2 regions of the Pedococcus sp. P3_C7 genome follow, and region 1 is predicted to be linked to the other one. Evidence: riboswitches for the same ligand, from Rfam matches in the RefSeq annotation. Region 1 holds a riboswitch; the other holds the start of a gene.
The links. A riboswitch is a leader RNA that binds a small molecule or an ion and turns the genes downstream of it on or off. The one in region 1 is predicted to bind S-adenosylmethionine.

Region 2: it holds a riboswitch for S-adenosylmethionine, as region 1 does, so the genes downstream of both, AC1DS4_RS18230 (bifunctional o-acetylhomoserine/o-acetylserine sulfhydrylase) here and ssuE (NADPH-dependent FMN reductase) in region 1, are expected to answer to the same signal.

Annotation. Positions count from the first base shown of each region.
Region 1 is NZ_JBFUHC010000007.1:8,522-15,720, reverse strand. Features, by position in the region: gene AC1DS4_RS10650 (CaiB/BaiF CoA transferase family protein) at 1-675, shown strand, start outside; gene AC1DS4_RS10645 (hypothetical protein) at 795-1,187, shown strand; gene AC1DS4_RS10640 (response regulator) at 1,350-4,754, opposite strand; tRNA gene AC1DS4_RS10635 (tRNA-Phe) at 4,905-4,981, opposite strand; SAM riboswitch class IV at 5,339-5,453, shown strand; gene ssuE (NADPH-dependent FMN reductase) at 5,737-6,312, shown strand; gene AC1DS4_RS10625 (ABC transporter substrate-binding protein) at 6,312-7,199, shown strand, end outside.
Region 2 is NZ_JBFUHC010000013.1:150,160-157,358, forward strand. Features, by position in the region: gene AC1DS4_RS18205 (hypothetical protein) at 6-371, shown strand; gene AC1DS4_RS18210 (hypothetical protein) at 364-771, shown strand; gene AC1DS4_RS18215 (nitroreductase family deazaflavin-dependent oxidoreductase) at 799-1,257, opposite strand; gene AC1DS4_RS18220 (hypothetical protein) at 1,410-1,700, shown strand; gene AC1DS4_RS18225 (hypothetical protein) at 1,697-2,959, shown strand; SAM riboswitch class IV at 3,032-3,146, shown strand; gene AC1DS4_RS18230 (bifunctional o-acetylhomoserine/o-acetylserine sulfhydrylase) at 3,304-4,623, shown strand; gene AC1DS4_RS18235 (hypothetical protein) at 4,702-4,905, shown strand; gene hrpA (ATP-dependent RNA helicase HrpA) at 4,937-7,199, shown strand, end outside.

The DNA.
Region 1 (7,199 bases):
CCCGACGGGCGGCCGGTGCCGCCACTGAACCTGCTCGGGGACTTCGGCGGCGGGGGGATGCTGCTGGCACTCGGGGTCGTCTCGGCGCTGTGGCACGCGCGCGAGTCCGGGCAGGGCCAGGTCGTCGATGCGGCGATCGTCGACGGCGTCGGGGCGATGACCGCGATGCACCAGTCGATGCTCGGCTCGGGGATGTGGCCGGCGGCCAGGGGGTCGAACCTGTTCGACGGGGGAGCGCCGTTCTACCGCTGCTACCGCACGAGCGACGACCGCTGGGTCGCGGTGGGCGCGATCGAGCCGATCTTCTACGAGCGGCTCCTGGCCGGGCTCGGGCTGGACCGCGCCGCGGTGGGTGCCGACCAGATGGAGCTCGCCTCCTGGCCGAGGGTCTCGGAGATGGTTGCCGACCGCTTCGCCGCACGGTCCCTTGCGGAATGGGTGGCGGTCTTCGGTGACCTCGACGCCTGTGTGGCGCCGGTCCTGACCGCCCAGGAGGCGCGCTCCGATGCCCACCTCGACGCCAGGCAGGCGTATGCCGCCGTCCCCGGCACCCCCGGGACGGTCCAGCCGGCCCCGGCCCCGCGCTTCTCGGTGACCCCCACGACGGCGGGGCAGCCCGCGGGCCCGCCGGGACGGCATACCGACGAGGTCGTGCGTGGGCTAGCCGAACGTTAGGCGGATTGACGGTCCACCGAACAGCCGACCCAATGGTCAAGGCTTGGCAAAGTTCGTTCTCCGGAGCCGAAATCCGCGCTTCCATCAGGGGCACACCTCTTCACACCCTTGGAGCCCCCGTGACCAACAGCCTCGGCACCTTCCTGCAGGAGCAGCTTCGCGTGCTCGGCTGGAGCCGCGCGACCCTCGCGACGCGCAGTGGTCTGGACGAGTGGACGCTCGAAGGGATCCTCGACACCCCGGTCCTGCCGGAATGGCCCCAGCCCGACGAGATGCTGGCGCTGTCCCGTGCCCTGTGCCTCTCCGTCCGCGAGATCGTGCTGCGATCCGCCGAGGGGTGCGGCCTGTCCGTGCTCGGCGGCATCGAGCACCCCGAAGCTGTACTGCTGGCCACCAACGACGAGCTGATGCGCGAAGTGCGCCGTCGGCTGGCCCTCGGTGCACGCACAGGGCAGTACATCACCAGCGCACCCCAGCACTGGGGTGTCGACACCGGCATCCAGTCGGCGTAAGGGTGGCCGGCACCTCCCCCTGCGGTGCCGCGCCGTCCGACTCACCCAGCCCCCGTCCCTCAGCCAGACGGGCGCTGGAACGGCAAGAGAGCAAGTCCCTTCAACGGAAGCCACCGGTCATCCCACAGATGACCGGTGGCTTTCGTGATGGAGGCGTGGGGGTCAGGACAGCCGGCGCAGCGTGACAGCGAAGGACTCGAGCGCCCGGACGGCCGCGTCGAGCTCACGTTCCACGGCCACCAGGGCAGGCTGGTCGACGACCACGCCGTCCTCGCCGAGGTGCTCGACGTCCGCGCAGAGCAGTGCGAGCCGTTCGGCCCCGAGGTTGGCCGCGCTGCCCTTGAGACCGTGTGCCGCGCGACTCAGCTCGTGGGCCGCGCCCGCCTCGCGGTGCTCGCGCATGGTGGCCAGCGCGGCCCGGGAATTGGGCCCGAACCTGTCGATGAACCTCAGCAGCATCGTCGGGTCGCCCGGGTCGAGGTCGAGCAGCTCCTCGAGGCGCGAGGGGTCCAGCACGGTGGTGTCCGCCCGAGACGCGAGCCGTCGGCTGTCCGTGGCGTCGGTCTCGGCGCTGTGGTCGCCGTTGACCGGGACCCAGCGCTCCAGGGTGTCGCGCAAGAGCGCCACGTCGACGGGTTTGGTGAGGAAGTCGTCCATCCCCGACTCGAGGCAGCGCTCGCGCTCGCCGGCGATGGCCGCCGCCGTCATCGCGATGATGGGCGTCCGGTACTGGTCGTCCTCGAAGGAGCGAATCATGCGCGTGGCGTCGTAGCCGTCCATCTGGGGCATCTGGCAGTCCATCAGCACCGCGTCGTACGCGCCGTCGGCCGACTGGAACGAGTAGTAGCCGGCCAGCCCGTTCTCGGCGACGTCCACGGCATACCCGAGGCTCTCGAGGATGCCGACGGCCACCAACTGGTTGACCTCGTTGTCCTCCACGACGAGGACGCGGCCCCGGGAACCCATCGGGAGGCGCCGGTCGGCGCGGCCGGGAGTCGAGGAGGCGGTTCCAGGGACGCTCGGCGCACCGCTCGGCGCACCGCTCGGCGGGGCGGTCTCGGCGCGGGCGCCGGCCAGGTCGGCGAGGGTGTCCAGCAGACTGGAGGGCAGCACGGGCTTGGTCAATGACACGTCGATGCCGGCCGCCGTCAGGACCTCCGGATCGAGGTCCATGGCCGAGGTGAGCAGGACGATCCGGGTGTCGCCGAAGCGGCCGTCACCACGCATCATCCGGGCGAACTGCTCGCCGTTGACGCCGGGCATGAGGTAGTCCAGCAGCACCACGTCGAAGGGCTGCCCGCGCCGGTGGGCGTCGTCGAGGAGCCCGAGACCTTCGACCCCCGACGAGGCGATCGCCGCCTCGATCGACCAGCCGGCCAGCTGCTCCTCGAGGATGAAGCGGTTGGTCTCGTTGTCGTCGACGACCAGCACGCGCAGCCCGGCCACCGAGGGCACTGGTGCGGCGACGGCGGCGCTGACGCTGGCCGGCGCGAAGCGCACGGTGAACCAGAACGTGCTGCCGTACCCGGACTCGCTGTTGACGCCGATCTCACCGCCCATGGCCTCGACGATCTGGCGACTGATGGCCAGGCCGAGCCCCGTGCCGCCGTACTCGCGCGTGGTGGAGCTGTCGCCCTGGGAGAACGCCGTGAACAGCCGTTCCTTGACCTCGGGCGTCATGCCCGACCCGGTGTCACTGACCTCGACCCGCAGCACGATGCCTGCGTCGGTGGCCTCCGCGCTCGTCACGTCGCTGGTCTCGACGCGCGTCACGTCGGGCGTCACGTCGCTGGTCGCGTCGCTGGTCTCGTCCGTCGTCTCGACCGTGGCCCGGACGACGACCTCTCCACTGTTGGTGAACTTCACGGCGTTTGCGGTCAGGTTGGAGATGACCTGCCCGAATCGCACGGGGTCGCCGCTCACCACTGCAGGGACGTCCGGGTGGCAGGTCACCGCAAGCTCGAGGTCCTTGGCGCGGGCGCGCTCTGCCATCATGGTGGTGCTCTGCTCGACGATGGCTCGCGGGTCGAAGTCGACCGCCTCGAGGTCGAGCCGCCCGGCCTCGATCTTGGACAGGTCGAGGATGTCGTTGACGAGGGAGAGCAGGCTCCGGCCGGCGCCGTCGATGCCGTCGGCGAGCCGTCGCTGGTGCGGCGTGAGCTCGGTGCGTCCGAGCAGCTCGGACAGCCCGATCACGCCGTTGAGCGGGGTGCGGATCTCGTGGCTCATCGTCGCGAGGAACTCGGACTTGGCCATCGACGCGCTCATCGCGTTGTCGCGCGCCTGCTCGAGTCGCTCGGCGGCCAGCTGACGCTCCGCGACGCGGGAGAAGATCGCCGCCGCCCTGGCCACCGTCAGCCCGTCGCTGTCGGTGGGCGGGGTGGTCGCCCGCGTGTCCATGACGACGACGCACGCGGCGCGGTCCTCGGCCACCACGGGCGCGGCCACGAGGGCGGTGCCCTCCGTCGTGAGGGAGGCTTGGGGGCTGCGCGACTCGACGGCGGCCATCGCGATCCGGGTGGCCTCGGCGACGTCCTGTTCCGGCACGTCGCGGGTCTCGCCCGGGACGGGTTCGAGCTCGCCGTCCCTGGTCACCACCCACGCTGCCACCGGCTGCCATCCCGTGTGCCGTGCCACGTCCTTGAGGATCGTGGGGATGACCTCGGCCAACGTCGTCGCGTCGTTGGCCGCGGTTGCCATGGACGTGAGCAGGGCCAGGGCCTGTTCCGCGTCCTTGCTCTCGGTGATGTCCTGGGAGGTGCCGCCCATGCGCAGGGGGGCTCCGGTGACCTCGTCGCGGGTGAGGCGGCCACGGCCACGGATCCAGCGCAGGGAGCCGTCGCTGTGGAAGATGCGCGCGTCGAACTCGAACTCGCCCGTCTCCTCCAGGGCGCGCCGGACCACCTCGGCCACGGCGTCCCGGTCGTCGGGGTGCATCCGGTCGAGGAAGCCCTGGTAGTTGGGGACGAAGCCGGAGTCGGGCTCCACGCCGTAGATGCGGTAGAGCTCGTCGGACCACGCCACGACGTCGCTGCCGACGTCCCATTCCCAGCTGCCGATCTTGGCGATGTGCTGCGCCTCGGCCAGCTGCGTCTCGCGCCGTTGCAGGGTCTCGATCAGCCGTCGCTGATCGCTGTACTCGGTCACCCGGTGCAACCATCCGACGTGGTTGCCGTCGTCGTCCCTGATCGGGGTGTGGCTGACCAGTGCCCAGAACCGCTCGCCGTTCTTGCGCAGCAGGCTGCACTCGAGGTTGCTGCCGGGGGCGCTGCTGCCCTGCAGTCCGCTCAGGTGTTCGGCGAACTGGGCCTGGCCGGTCGCGTCCAGGGTCTCGAAGACGGACAGCCCGTCCATCTCGTCGACCGTCCTGCCCAGCATCTCCGCAAGTCGTGGGTTCGCGAGCACGGTCCTGCCCTCGGCGTCGAAGACCCACAGGCCGTCGGGCGACGCCTCGACCAGCCAGCGGCTCAGGTCGCCGAGGTCTGCCTTGCCGCCCAGGGTCCCGAGGTCGCTCGCACCTGCGGTACGTCCACGGGCGCCTGGGTCGAGGGGCTGCGGATGCTGCACGCAGTGATCTTCCTTCATCAGCCGCAAAGAAGCGCCCTCAAACACTCAATTCGGCCCAGATCCTGCACCACCAAGCCGCTGAACGACCACAGCGGAGCTGCTCTATCGAGGGGGATGGAGGGGTACCTCGAGGACCTGGGGCTTCTCGGGTGGTGGCCAGGGGCGGGGTCGAACCGCCGACCTTCCGATTTTCAGTCGGACGCTCGTACCAACTGAGCTACCTGGCCGTGGGTGCATGTGCGTGATGGTGACCATGCAATCCAGAACATGCGATCGCGGCGGTCTCGTGCCGAAGCCCGGGGGACCGTCGCGACTGCAGGATCATAGCCGATCCGTGCTGCCCCCTCACAACCGACGGCCATCGCGGAATGGCCCCGCGTGCAACCACGACTTCCTGCGCGGCCTGGGTGCCGAGCCGGTGACGTATGCCGCTGGGCTGGCCGAGCACGAGTGAGCTCGGCCCGTCGGCACGAAGGGCAGCCGCGCAACGGATTCCGTGCGTGGGAGCTCTTTGTCGTCCCACCATGCGAGAGACATATCCTACTTATTTGATAGGCAATGGAGGAGCCGCTACCTTCGACGCAGGTCATGAGCTCCAGTGACAAGCCCCGGCTCGCTGGACGGCAACCCTCCCACTCGCGGTGGGGTGCTCCGGGTGAAGACCAGGTGGCAGTCGAACGACCGCCGCAAGCGCGAGGCTCGAGCCTCATCCGAGGACGGAAACCCATGAAGGACAACGGATCCAGGCAGGCAGCCGATCGCTCCTGCCGACCCGTCCTGCGCAGGCACATCGACCTGCTCAGGGTTTCCAGCGCGCTCTGTCGCCCCTGACGCGCGCCCTCGTCGTTCGTCGGCTTCAGCCGGTCTCTGACCTGCGCTCGTAGGTCTGTTCGGCACCTGCTGCCTCGAAACCCATTCTCCTCCAACGGTTCTGCGCCTCGGCGCGGGACCGGCGATTCCCCTTGCCCGAAAGGATCCACCCATGGCTGTCATTGCCACGATCTCCAGCAGTCCCTCCCTCTCCTCCAAGACCGACGCCGTCCTCTCCGACATCGCGAGACAGCTCCAACGCGCCGGCCACGTCGTCGTCCCGATCGTGTTGCGGGACCTGCCGGCCGGCCCACTCCTGCGCGGGGACGCCCATGACCCCGACGTGGCCCGCGCCGTGGCTGCGCTCGAGGCGGCAGACGCGGTCGTCGTGTCCACCCCGGTCTACAAGGCGGCCTACGGCGGCCTGCTCAAGACCTTCCTCGACCTGCTGCCGCAGTTCGCGCTGCGGGGCAAGGTCGTCCTGCCGGTGGCCACCGGCGGCACGCCCGCCCACGTGCTGGTCGTCGACTATGCCCTCCGCCCCGTCCTGGCGAGCCTGTCGCCGAGCAGCATCACCCCGGGCTGGTTCGTCCTGGCCGACCACGTGAGGCTCGTCGACGGGGGTGAGGCCTTCCTCGACGAGGCTGCCCTGCGCCCGCTGCGCGAGGTCACGACCGTCTTCCTCGACACCGTGGCAGGACGCTCGCTGGTCACCGCGGGTGCCGTGCTCCGCGAGGCGGTGGCCTGATGCGCACGATCCGTGGTTCCTTCACCGCGAGCCGGGCGCTGGTCGCCTCGCTGGCGGCGGCCCTGCCACTCGTCCTGGTGTCCGGCTGCTCGCTCCCGTCGAGCGAGGCCAGCACGTCCGCGAAGGACAAGGGGCCGGTGACCATTCGCTACCAGGGGTGGGCCAACTCGGTGTCGCTACCCGAGCTCGCCTCCGACCTGGGCTACTTCCCCACCCTCAAGCTCAACTGGGTCGGCAACACCACCAGCGGTCCCCAGGACATCCAGTCCGCGGCCACGGGGCAGACCGACTTCGGCGGTGCGTTCTCCGGCGCCGTGGTCAAGCTCATCGGCGCAGGCGCCCCGGTCAAGGCCGTCATCAACTACTACGGCGAGGACGCCAGGACGTTCAACGGCTTCTACGTCAAGAACGACAGTCCGATCCGGACCCCGCACGACCTGATCGGCAAGAAGGTCGCTGTCAACACTTTGGGGGCGCACGCCGAGGCGGTCATCGACACCTACCTGAAGAAGAACGGCCTCACGCCGGAGGAGATCAAGCAGGTGCAGCTGGTCCCACTGCCCCCCAACGACACCGAGCTGGCCGTCCGGCGTGGGCAGGTCGACGTCGGCACCCTCTCGGGGGTCCTGCAGGACCACGCCATCGCCACGGGTGGGCTGCGGTCGCTGTTCAGCGACTACGAGCTGTTCGGCGCCTTCAACGGTGGTCAGTACGTCCTACGGGACGACTTCATCGCCAAGCATCCGGCGGCAGCCAAGGAGTTCGTCACCGGGGTCGCCAAGGCGATCGAGTGGGAGCGCACGAGCTCTCGCGAGACCGTCATCACGCGGTTCACCACCATCATCGAGAAGCGTGGTCGCAACGAGAAGACCGACAACCTCAAGTTC
Region 2 (7,199 bases), on a different contig from region 1:
CCGCCGTGCTCCTCCCGCTGACCGTCGTCGTGCTCGTGGCGGCGGTGTGCCTGATGGCCGTCGCCGCCTGGTATGCCGCGCGCAGCCGGCTCGTCGACGACCGCCTCCTGCTCGTGGCCGGGGTGACCGAGCTGGGCCTCCTGGTGCAGCTGGTGGTCTGCCTCGTCCATCTCGGGCGGGTACCCGGTGGCGGCGCCGAACAGGCGACGTTCGCGGCCTATGCGATCACGCTTCCCTTCGTGCCGCCGGCGGCACTGTTCCTCGCGCTGAAGGAGAAGACCCGCTGGGCGATGGGGGTCGTCGCCGTCGGGGCGTTCGGCGTCGCGGTCATGACCGCTCGACTCCAACAGATCTGGAACCTCCGTGGCTGAGACCCCGTCCGCCCCTTCGACCCGATCGGGACCCGGCGTGGTCCTCGTCGCGGTCTACGGTCTGCTCGCTCTCGCGGCCACCGGCCGTTCGGTGCTGCAGATCTCCGAGTACTTCTCGAGGGCGCCGCTGGCCTATGTCCTGTCGGCGCTTGCGGCGGTCAACTACGTCGTGGCGACGGTCGCGCTGGCGCGCGGCGACCTCACGTCGCGCCGCGTCGCGCTGGTGGCGATCAGCGTCGAGCTGGCAGGCGTGCTCATCGTGGGTCTGGCGTCCTACCTGGCCACGGACGCCTTCCCCGACAAGACGGTGTGGTCGCACTTCGGGTCCGGCTACGGCTTCGTGCCACTGGTGCTGCCGGTGCTCGGCCTGCTCTGGTTGCGGCGCACCCGTCCCAGCTGAGAGCTGGTCGGTGGCCTTGGCCGACCGCTAGTCCGTGGCTGTGTCCACCGGCTCGTCGACTGGCTCGAGGACGAACACGGGGATCAGCCGGTCGGTCTTGACCTGGTAGTCGGCGTAGGGCGGGAACGCCTCGACGCACCGCGGCCACCACTCCTCGCGCTCGGCGCCCTCGAGCTCGCGGGCCCGGACCGTCCACGTGCGGTCGTCGTCCTGGAGGTCGAGGACCGGGTTCTTGCGGATGTTGGCGTACCACTTGGGGTGCTCCGGCGCGCCACCCTTGCTCGCCACCGCGGCATACACACCGTCGTGCTCGACGCGCATCAACGGCACCTTTCGCACCTTGCCGGAGAGGCCGAGCATGGTCAGCATCACGACCCGTCGACCCTGGATGGCGACCGCACGGGTCGTCCCGGCGGCCTCGATCTGCTCGACCTGCGTCCGGACCCAGCCGGTGGGGCTGGCGACGTACTCACCAACAATGCTCATGGGTCCATCACAACACGAACCGGCACATCTCGGGTGGAGGGGTCGAGCAGGCGGGTCGGCTCGGTGGGAGCTGTCGGGCGCCGAGGATCCGGCGCACAGGCGGCTGTGGACAACTCCGGGAGGCGTCCCACGACCGACCTACCCTCGGACCCATGACCCGGATCGAGGTGAACTCCGACACCATCGTGGCGCTGGGCGCTTCCCTGCGGGAGGTGGCCGACGACCTCCTCTGGCAGGCGGTGCGCAGCTCGGAGCAGACCTGGGCGCTGGGCCCCGGCGACAGCGCCGGAGCCCTCGCTTCGGTGCTGGGTGACTTCGAGCACCAACGTCACGTGATCGGCCGCGCGCTCGAGGACCTCGCGGCCGCGACGGCGCTGGCCGGGCGGCTGTACGCCGACGTCGAGAGCACGAGCGCCGCCGCCTTCGACGGTGGCCCGGGATGACGATCCTGAGGCCGCTGTCGGGTGATCCCGGCACGGTGCGCGCACTCGCCGACCGGCTGGCCGGGCAGGGCGAGCTGCTGCTGGCCCTGGCGAGCACCGTGCGAAGCCTCGGCGACCCGAGCAGGACGACCTGGGAGGGGCCGGGCGGCGCCGCCTTCGGCGCTCGGTCCCGCACCGCGGCCTCGCTCCTGGTCTCGGTGGGGCGTCGCTACGCGGTGTCCGCGGTGGCCCTGCGGCCCCTTGCCGCAGCTCTGGCGGAGGCGCAGCACGACGCCTCCTGGGCGGTGACGACGCACGCGGAGGCCTGGCAGCTCGCGGTCACCCTGGGCAACCGGCGGGTGACGGCGCAGGAGAGCGCGGACCCGACTCAGCGTGCGGTCGCCGCGGACGTGCACCGCAAGGAGCTGGAGCAGCTCGAGCTCGTCCAGATCGCCGAACGCCGCCATGCCGCAGCCTGGCAACGGTTTGCCGAGGCGGACCGCCGGTGCGCCTCGGTTCTGCACCAGCTCGTCCAGGACGGCCTCGACGACTCACGGATGTACGACTCGCTGACGGGGCTCAGTCGTGGGGCCGGCGTGCTCGGGAGCGCGGCAGGGGGCGTGGCGATGGCTCCTACGCCGCCGTCCAAGGCGCTGGGGGTCGTCGCCGGGGCGTGCGACGGACTCCAGCTGACGGCAGACGTGGCGGTCAAGGTCGGCTACGGCGACGGGGACTGGGGCCGCATCGGCGTGGGCGCCGCCCTGTCGGTCACCGGCGCCGCGTCCGGCGTGCTCAAGCGGGGCGCCCTGGCGACGAACCCCGCGGCCCTGGCGAGCCCGACGAGGACGGCGCGACGCTCGCTGCGCTTCGGCACGGCTCAACGCCTCCGGCTCGCGACGGCCGAGGAGCTTCGCCGCGCCGGTCGAGCCGAGTACCAGCCCGACGCCCGCACGTTCCGCACGTTCCGCGCGACCCGGTCGCCGGGCTCGCCGACCGCGACGGCGCACTGGGTGGCCGAGCAGGTCGCGGGACGTGCACGCGTCCTCGTGCGCAACAAGTGGCTCGACGACCTCGCCCTGGTGACCCGCGACCCCGACCGGTCGCGGACGATGTTCGTCACCGGCCTCGCGGCCGAGGCGACCGCGGCGGGTCTGGGGGCCGTCGGCACCGGGCGCGACCTGTACGCCCGACACGACGGGGACCTGGCGATGCGGACCCGCGACGCCACCGATGCGCGCGGCACCACCCCCGATCCCGACCCACGTCCCGGCGCTCGCTGACCCGCCGTTCGTGCGTCCGCCATGAGAGATGGGTATGCCGCCCGCTCACCTCCCCGGCGTAGCCTCGGCCCAGGTCATGAGTGCCAGCGACAAGCCCCGGCTCGCTGGCCGGCAACCCTCCTCCGCGGTGGGGTGCCCCGGGTGAAGACCTGGCGGGCGGCGCAGTCGCCGTCCGCAAGCGCGGGAGACCCACCACGTGTCCCGCACCGTTCCGGCGGTGGCATCAGTGATCACAGGACCTCGGGAGCTCGAACCTCCCCTTCACAGGCACCTCGACCACCCGCTCCGCCGGTGACGGGCCCCCGATCCGTGCCACGCGGCATACGAGAGTGAAGGACACCGAGATGAGCTCCACCAACTGGTCGTTCGAGACCCGGCAGGTCCACGTCGGGCAGGAGCCGGACGCCGCCACCGGCGCTCGCGCCCTGCCGATCTACCAGACGACGTCCTACGTCTTCAAGGACACCGAACACGCGGCAAACCTGTTTGCCCTCAAGGAGTTCGGCAACATCTACACCCGCATCATGAACCCGACCCAGGACGCTGTCGAGCAGCGAGTCGCGTCGCTCGAGGGCGGGGTCGGGGCGCTGCTGGTCGCCTCGGGACAGGCCGCCGAGACCCTGGCCATCCTCAACATCGCCGAGGCGGGGGACCACGTCGTGGCGAGCCCGAGCCTGTACGGCGGCACCTTCAACCTGCTCAAGCACACCCTCCCCAAGTTCGGGATCGAGGTGGGCTTCGTCGAGGACCCCAACGACCTGGAGTCCTGGAGGGCCGCCGTCCGGCCCAACACCAAGCTGTTCTTCGGCGAGACGATCTCCAACCCGAAGTCGGAGGTGCTCGACATCGAGGGCGTCGCGGCCGTCGCCCACGAGGCCGGAGTGCCGCTCGTCGTGGACAACACGATCGCGACGCCCTACCTCATCCGTCCGCTGGAGTGGGGAGCCGACATCGTCGTGCACTCGGCGACCAAGTACCTCGGTGGTCACGGCACGTCGATCGCGGGGGTGATCGTCGACGGGGGCACGTTCGACTTCGGGGCCGACCCCGACAAGTTCCCCAACTACAACACCCCGGAGGAGAGCTACCACGGGCTGGTGTTCGCGCGGGACCTCGGCGTGGGGAGTGCCTTCGGCGCCAACCTCGCGTTCATCCTCAAGGCGCGCGTCCAGCTGCTGCGCGACCTTGGTCCCGCGATCGCACCGTTCAACGCCTTCCTCATCGCCCAGGGCATCGAGACGCTGAGCCTGCGCATCGAGCGGCACCTGGAGAACACGCACAAGGTGGCGGCGTTCCTCCAGCAGCACGAGCAGGTCGAGCAGGTCGTGTGGGCCTCACTGCCGGACCACGAGTCGTACGCGAAGGCAACGAAGTACACGCCGCGGGGTGCTGGGGCGGTGCTGGCGTTCGAGATCGCCGGCGGCGTCGAAGCGGGGCGACGGTTCGTCGAGTCCCTCGTGCTGCACAGCCACGTCGCCAACATCGGTGACGTGCGCTCGCTCGCGATCCACCCGGCGTCCACGACCCACTCCCAGGGCCCGGACGGCGATCGTCTCAAGGCTGGGGTGACGCCCGGGCTGGTGCGCCTCGCCGTGGGCATCGAGCACATCGACGACATCGTTGCCGACCTGGAGCAGGGCTTCATCGCGGCCAAGGGCGTCTGAGCCGACTGCTGACACCTGCGTCCGACCGAACACGTCGAATGCAGGTGTCAGCCGGCGGCCGCGGGGGGATACTGGGGCATGGCTTCGCACCCGGGGCCCGTGACGCTCCACCTGCACGTCCACACGGTCCACCTTCCACACCAGGTCGCACCGCTTCTGCTCGTCGCGGTCGTGACGGTCCTTGCCGTCGTCCTCGTGCTGGTGACCGTCTCAGGCGGTGGGGCAATCCTGGCTCCCGACCAGCTCCCGAACCCGCGCAACCTGACGACACTGGTGCGCTGAGCAGACGCAGGGGTGGCTGGGGCTCACCCGTATGATTTCGCCCGTGTCCTCCGAGCAGCGGTCCCGGTCTCGGCGGCCACGTCGGGCGGGCCCACCTCGGCCCGTGCGCGTACCGCCGCCCGTGCCGGAGCTCAAGTACCCGCCGGACCTGCCGGTCGTCACGCGCAAGGACGACATCGCCGCCGCGATCCGCGACCACCAGGTCGTCATCGTCGCGGGTGAGACGGGCTCGGGCAAGACCACCCAGCTGCCCAAGATCTGCCTCGAGGTGGGGCGCGGGCAGGCCGGACTGATCGGGCACACCCAGCCGCGACGCATCGCAGCCCGCTCGGTCGCCGAGCGGATCGCCGAGGAGCTCGAGGTGGAGCTCGGCGGCGCGATCGGCTACCAGGTGCGATTCACCGACCAGAGCAGCGACTCCACCCTCGTCAAGGTGATGACCGACGGCATCCTCCTCAACGAGATGCAGAGAGACCGGTTGCTGCGCAAGTACGACACGATCATCATCGACGAGGCGCACGAGCGGTCGCTCAACATCGACTTCATCCTCGGCTACCTCAAGCAGCTGCTGCCGCGACGCCCTGACCTCAAGGTCATCATCACGTCGGCGACGATCGACCCCCAGCGGTTCGCGGAGCACTTCCTCTCGGCCCGTGGTGAGCCGGCGCCGATCATCGAGGTGTCCGGTCGCACCTACCCGGTGGAGGTCCGCTACCGCCCGCTCGTCGACCCTGAGCGGCCCGATGCCGAAGAGCGCGACCAGGTCACCGGCGTGTGTGAGGCCGTCGAGGAGCTGTGGACCGAGCGGGCCGCGGACGGCACCGGTCACGACATCCTCGTGTTCCTGTCCGGGGAGCGCGAGATCCGGGACACCGCGGACGCGCTGGAGAGCATGAAGCTGCCTCAGACCGAGGTGCTCCCGCTCTACGCGCGCCTGTCCGCGGCAGAGCAGCACAAGGTCTTCGGACGAGCCGCCGGACGCCGGATCGTGTTGGCCACCAACGTGGCCGAGACCTCGCTCACTGTGCCCGGCATCCGCTACGTCGTCGATGCCGGCACCGCGCGCATCTCGCGGTACTCCCAGCGCACCAAGGTGCAGCGGCTGCCGATCGAGGGGATCTCGCAGGCGAGTGCGAACCAGCGCGCCGGCCGCTGTGGGCGCCTCGCCGACGGCATCTGCATCCGCCTGTACTCCGAGGAGGACTACGAGGCGCGACCGGAGTTCACCGAGCCCGAGATCCAGCGCACCAGCCTCGCGTCCGTCATCCTCCAGATGACCTCGCTGGGCCTCGGCGACATCACCGCCTTCCCCTTTGTGGACGCCCCGGACGCCCGCCAGGTCGCCGACGGCATCCGACTGCTGGAGGAGCTGCAGGCCTTCGACATCGGGCAGGACGGCCCAGACGGGTATGCCGCGCCGTCGCCCTCCACGGGCCCGCCGCGCAAGGGCCGTGGCCGCGGAAGGCGGCTCACGGCATACGGCACGTCGTTGGCGCGGCTGCCCGTGGACCCGCGGCTGGGACGCATGCTGATCGAGGCGGGCGCGCTGGGCTGCACCCGCGAGGTACTGGTCATCGTCGCCGCGCTCTCCATGCAGGACCCGCGCGAGCGACCTGCCGACAAGCAGACCCAGGCCGACCAGTCGCATGCGAGGTTCCGCGACGAGCACTCTGACTTCATGTCGTTGCTGAACCTGTGGGCCTATCTCAAGGAACAGCAGAAGGCGTTGTCGCACAGTGCTTTTCGGCGCATGTGCCGCACGGAGTACCTGCACTACCTGCGGGTGCGGGAATGGCAGGACCTGCACAGCCAGCTGCGCAAGGCGTGCCAGGACGTCGGCATCGACACGAAGGCGGCGACCGCAGCCCCGGGGGAGCCGCCCAACGCCGACCTCATCCACCAGGCGCTGCTGGGCGGACTGCTGTCCCACATCGGGCTGCGCGACGAGGCCAAGCGTGACTACCTGGGGGCTCGCGGGGCACGGTTCGGTATCTCGCCCGGCTCGACGCTCTTCCGCCGTCAGCCGACCTGGGTGATGTCGGCCGAGCTCGTCGAGACGACCCGGCTGTGGGCGCGCAGCAACGCCAGGATCGACCCGATCTGGGCCGAGCGGCTGGCCCACCACCTCGTCAAGCGCACCTACTCCGAGCCGCGTTGGTCTCGCAAGCAGGGCGCTGTGGTGGCGACCGAGAGGGTCACGCTCTACGGCGTCCCCCTCGTGGCCGCCCGCACCGTGCAGTATGCGCGGATCAACCCCGAGGAGTCGCGGGACCTGTTCATCCGGCATGCGCTGG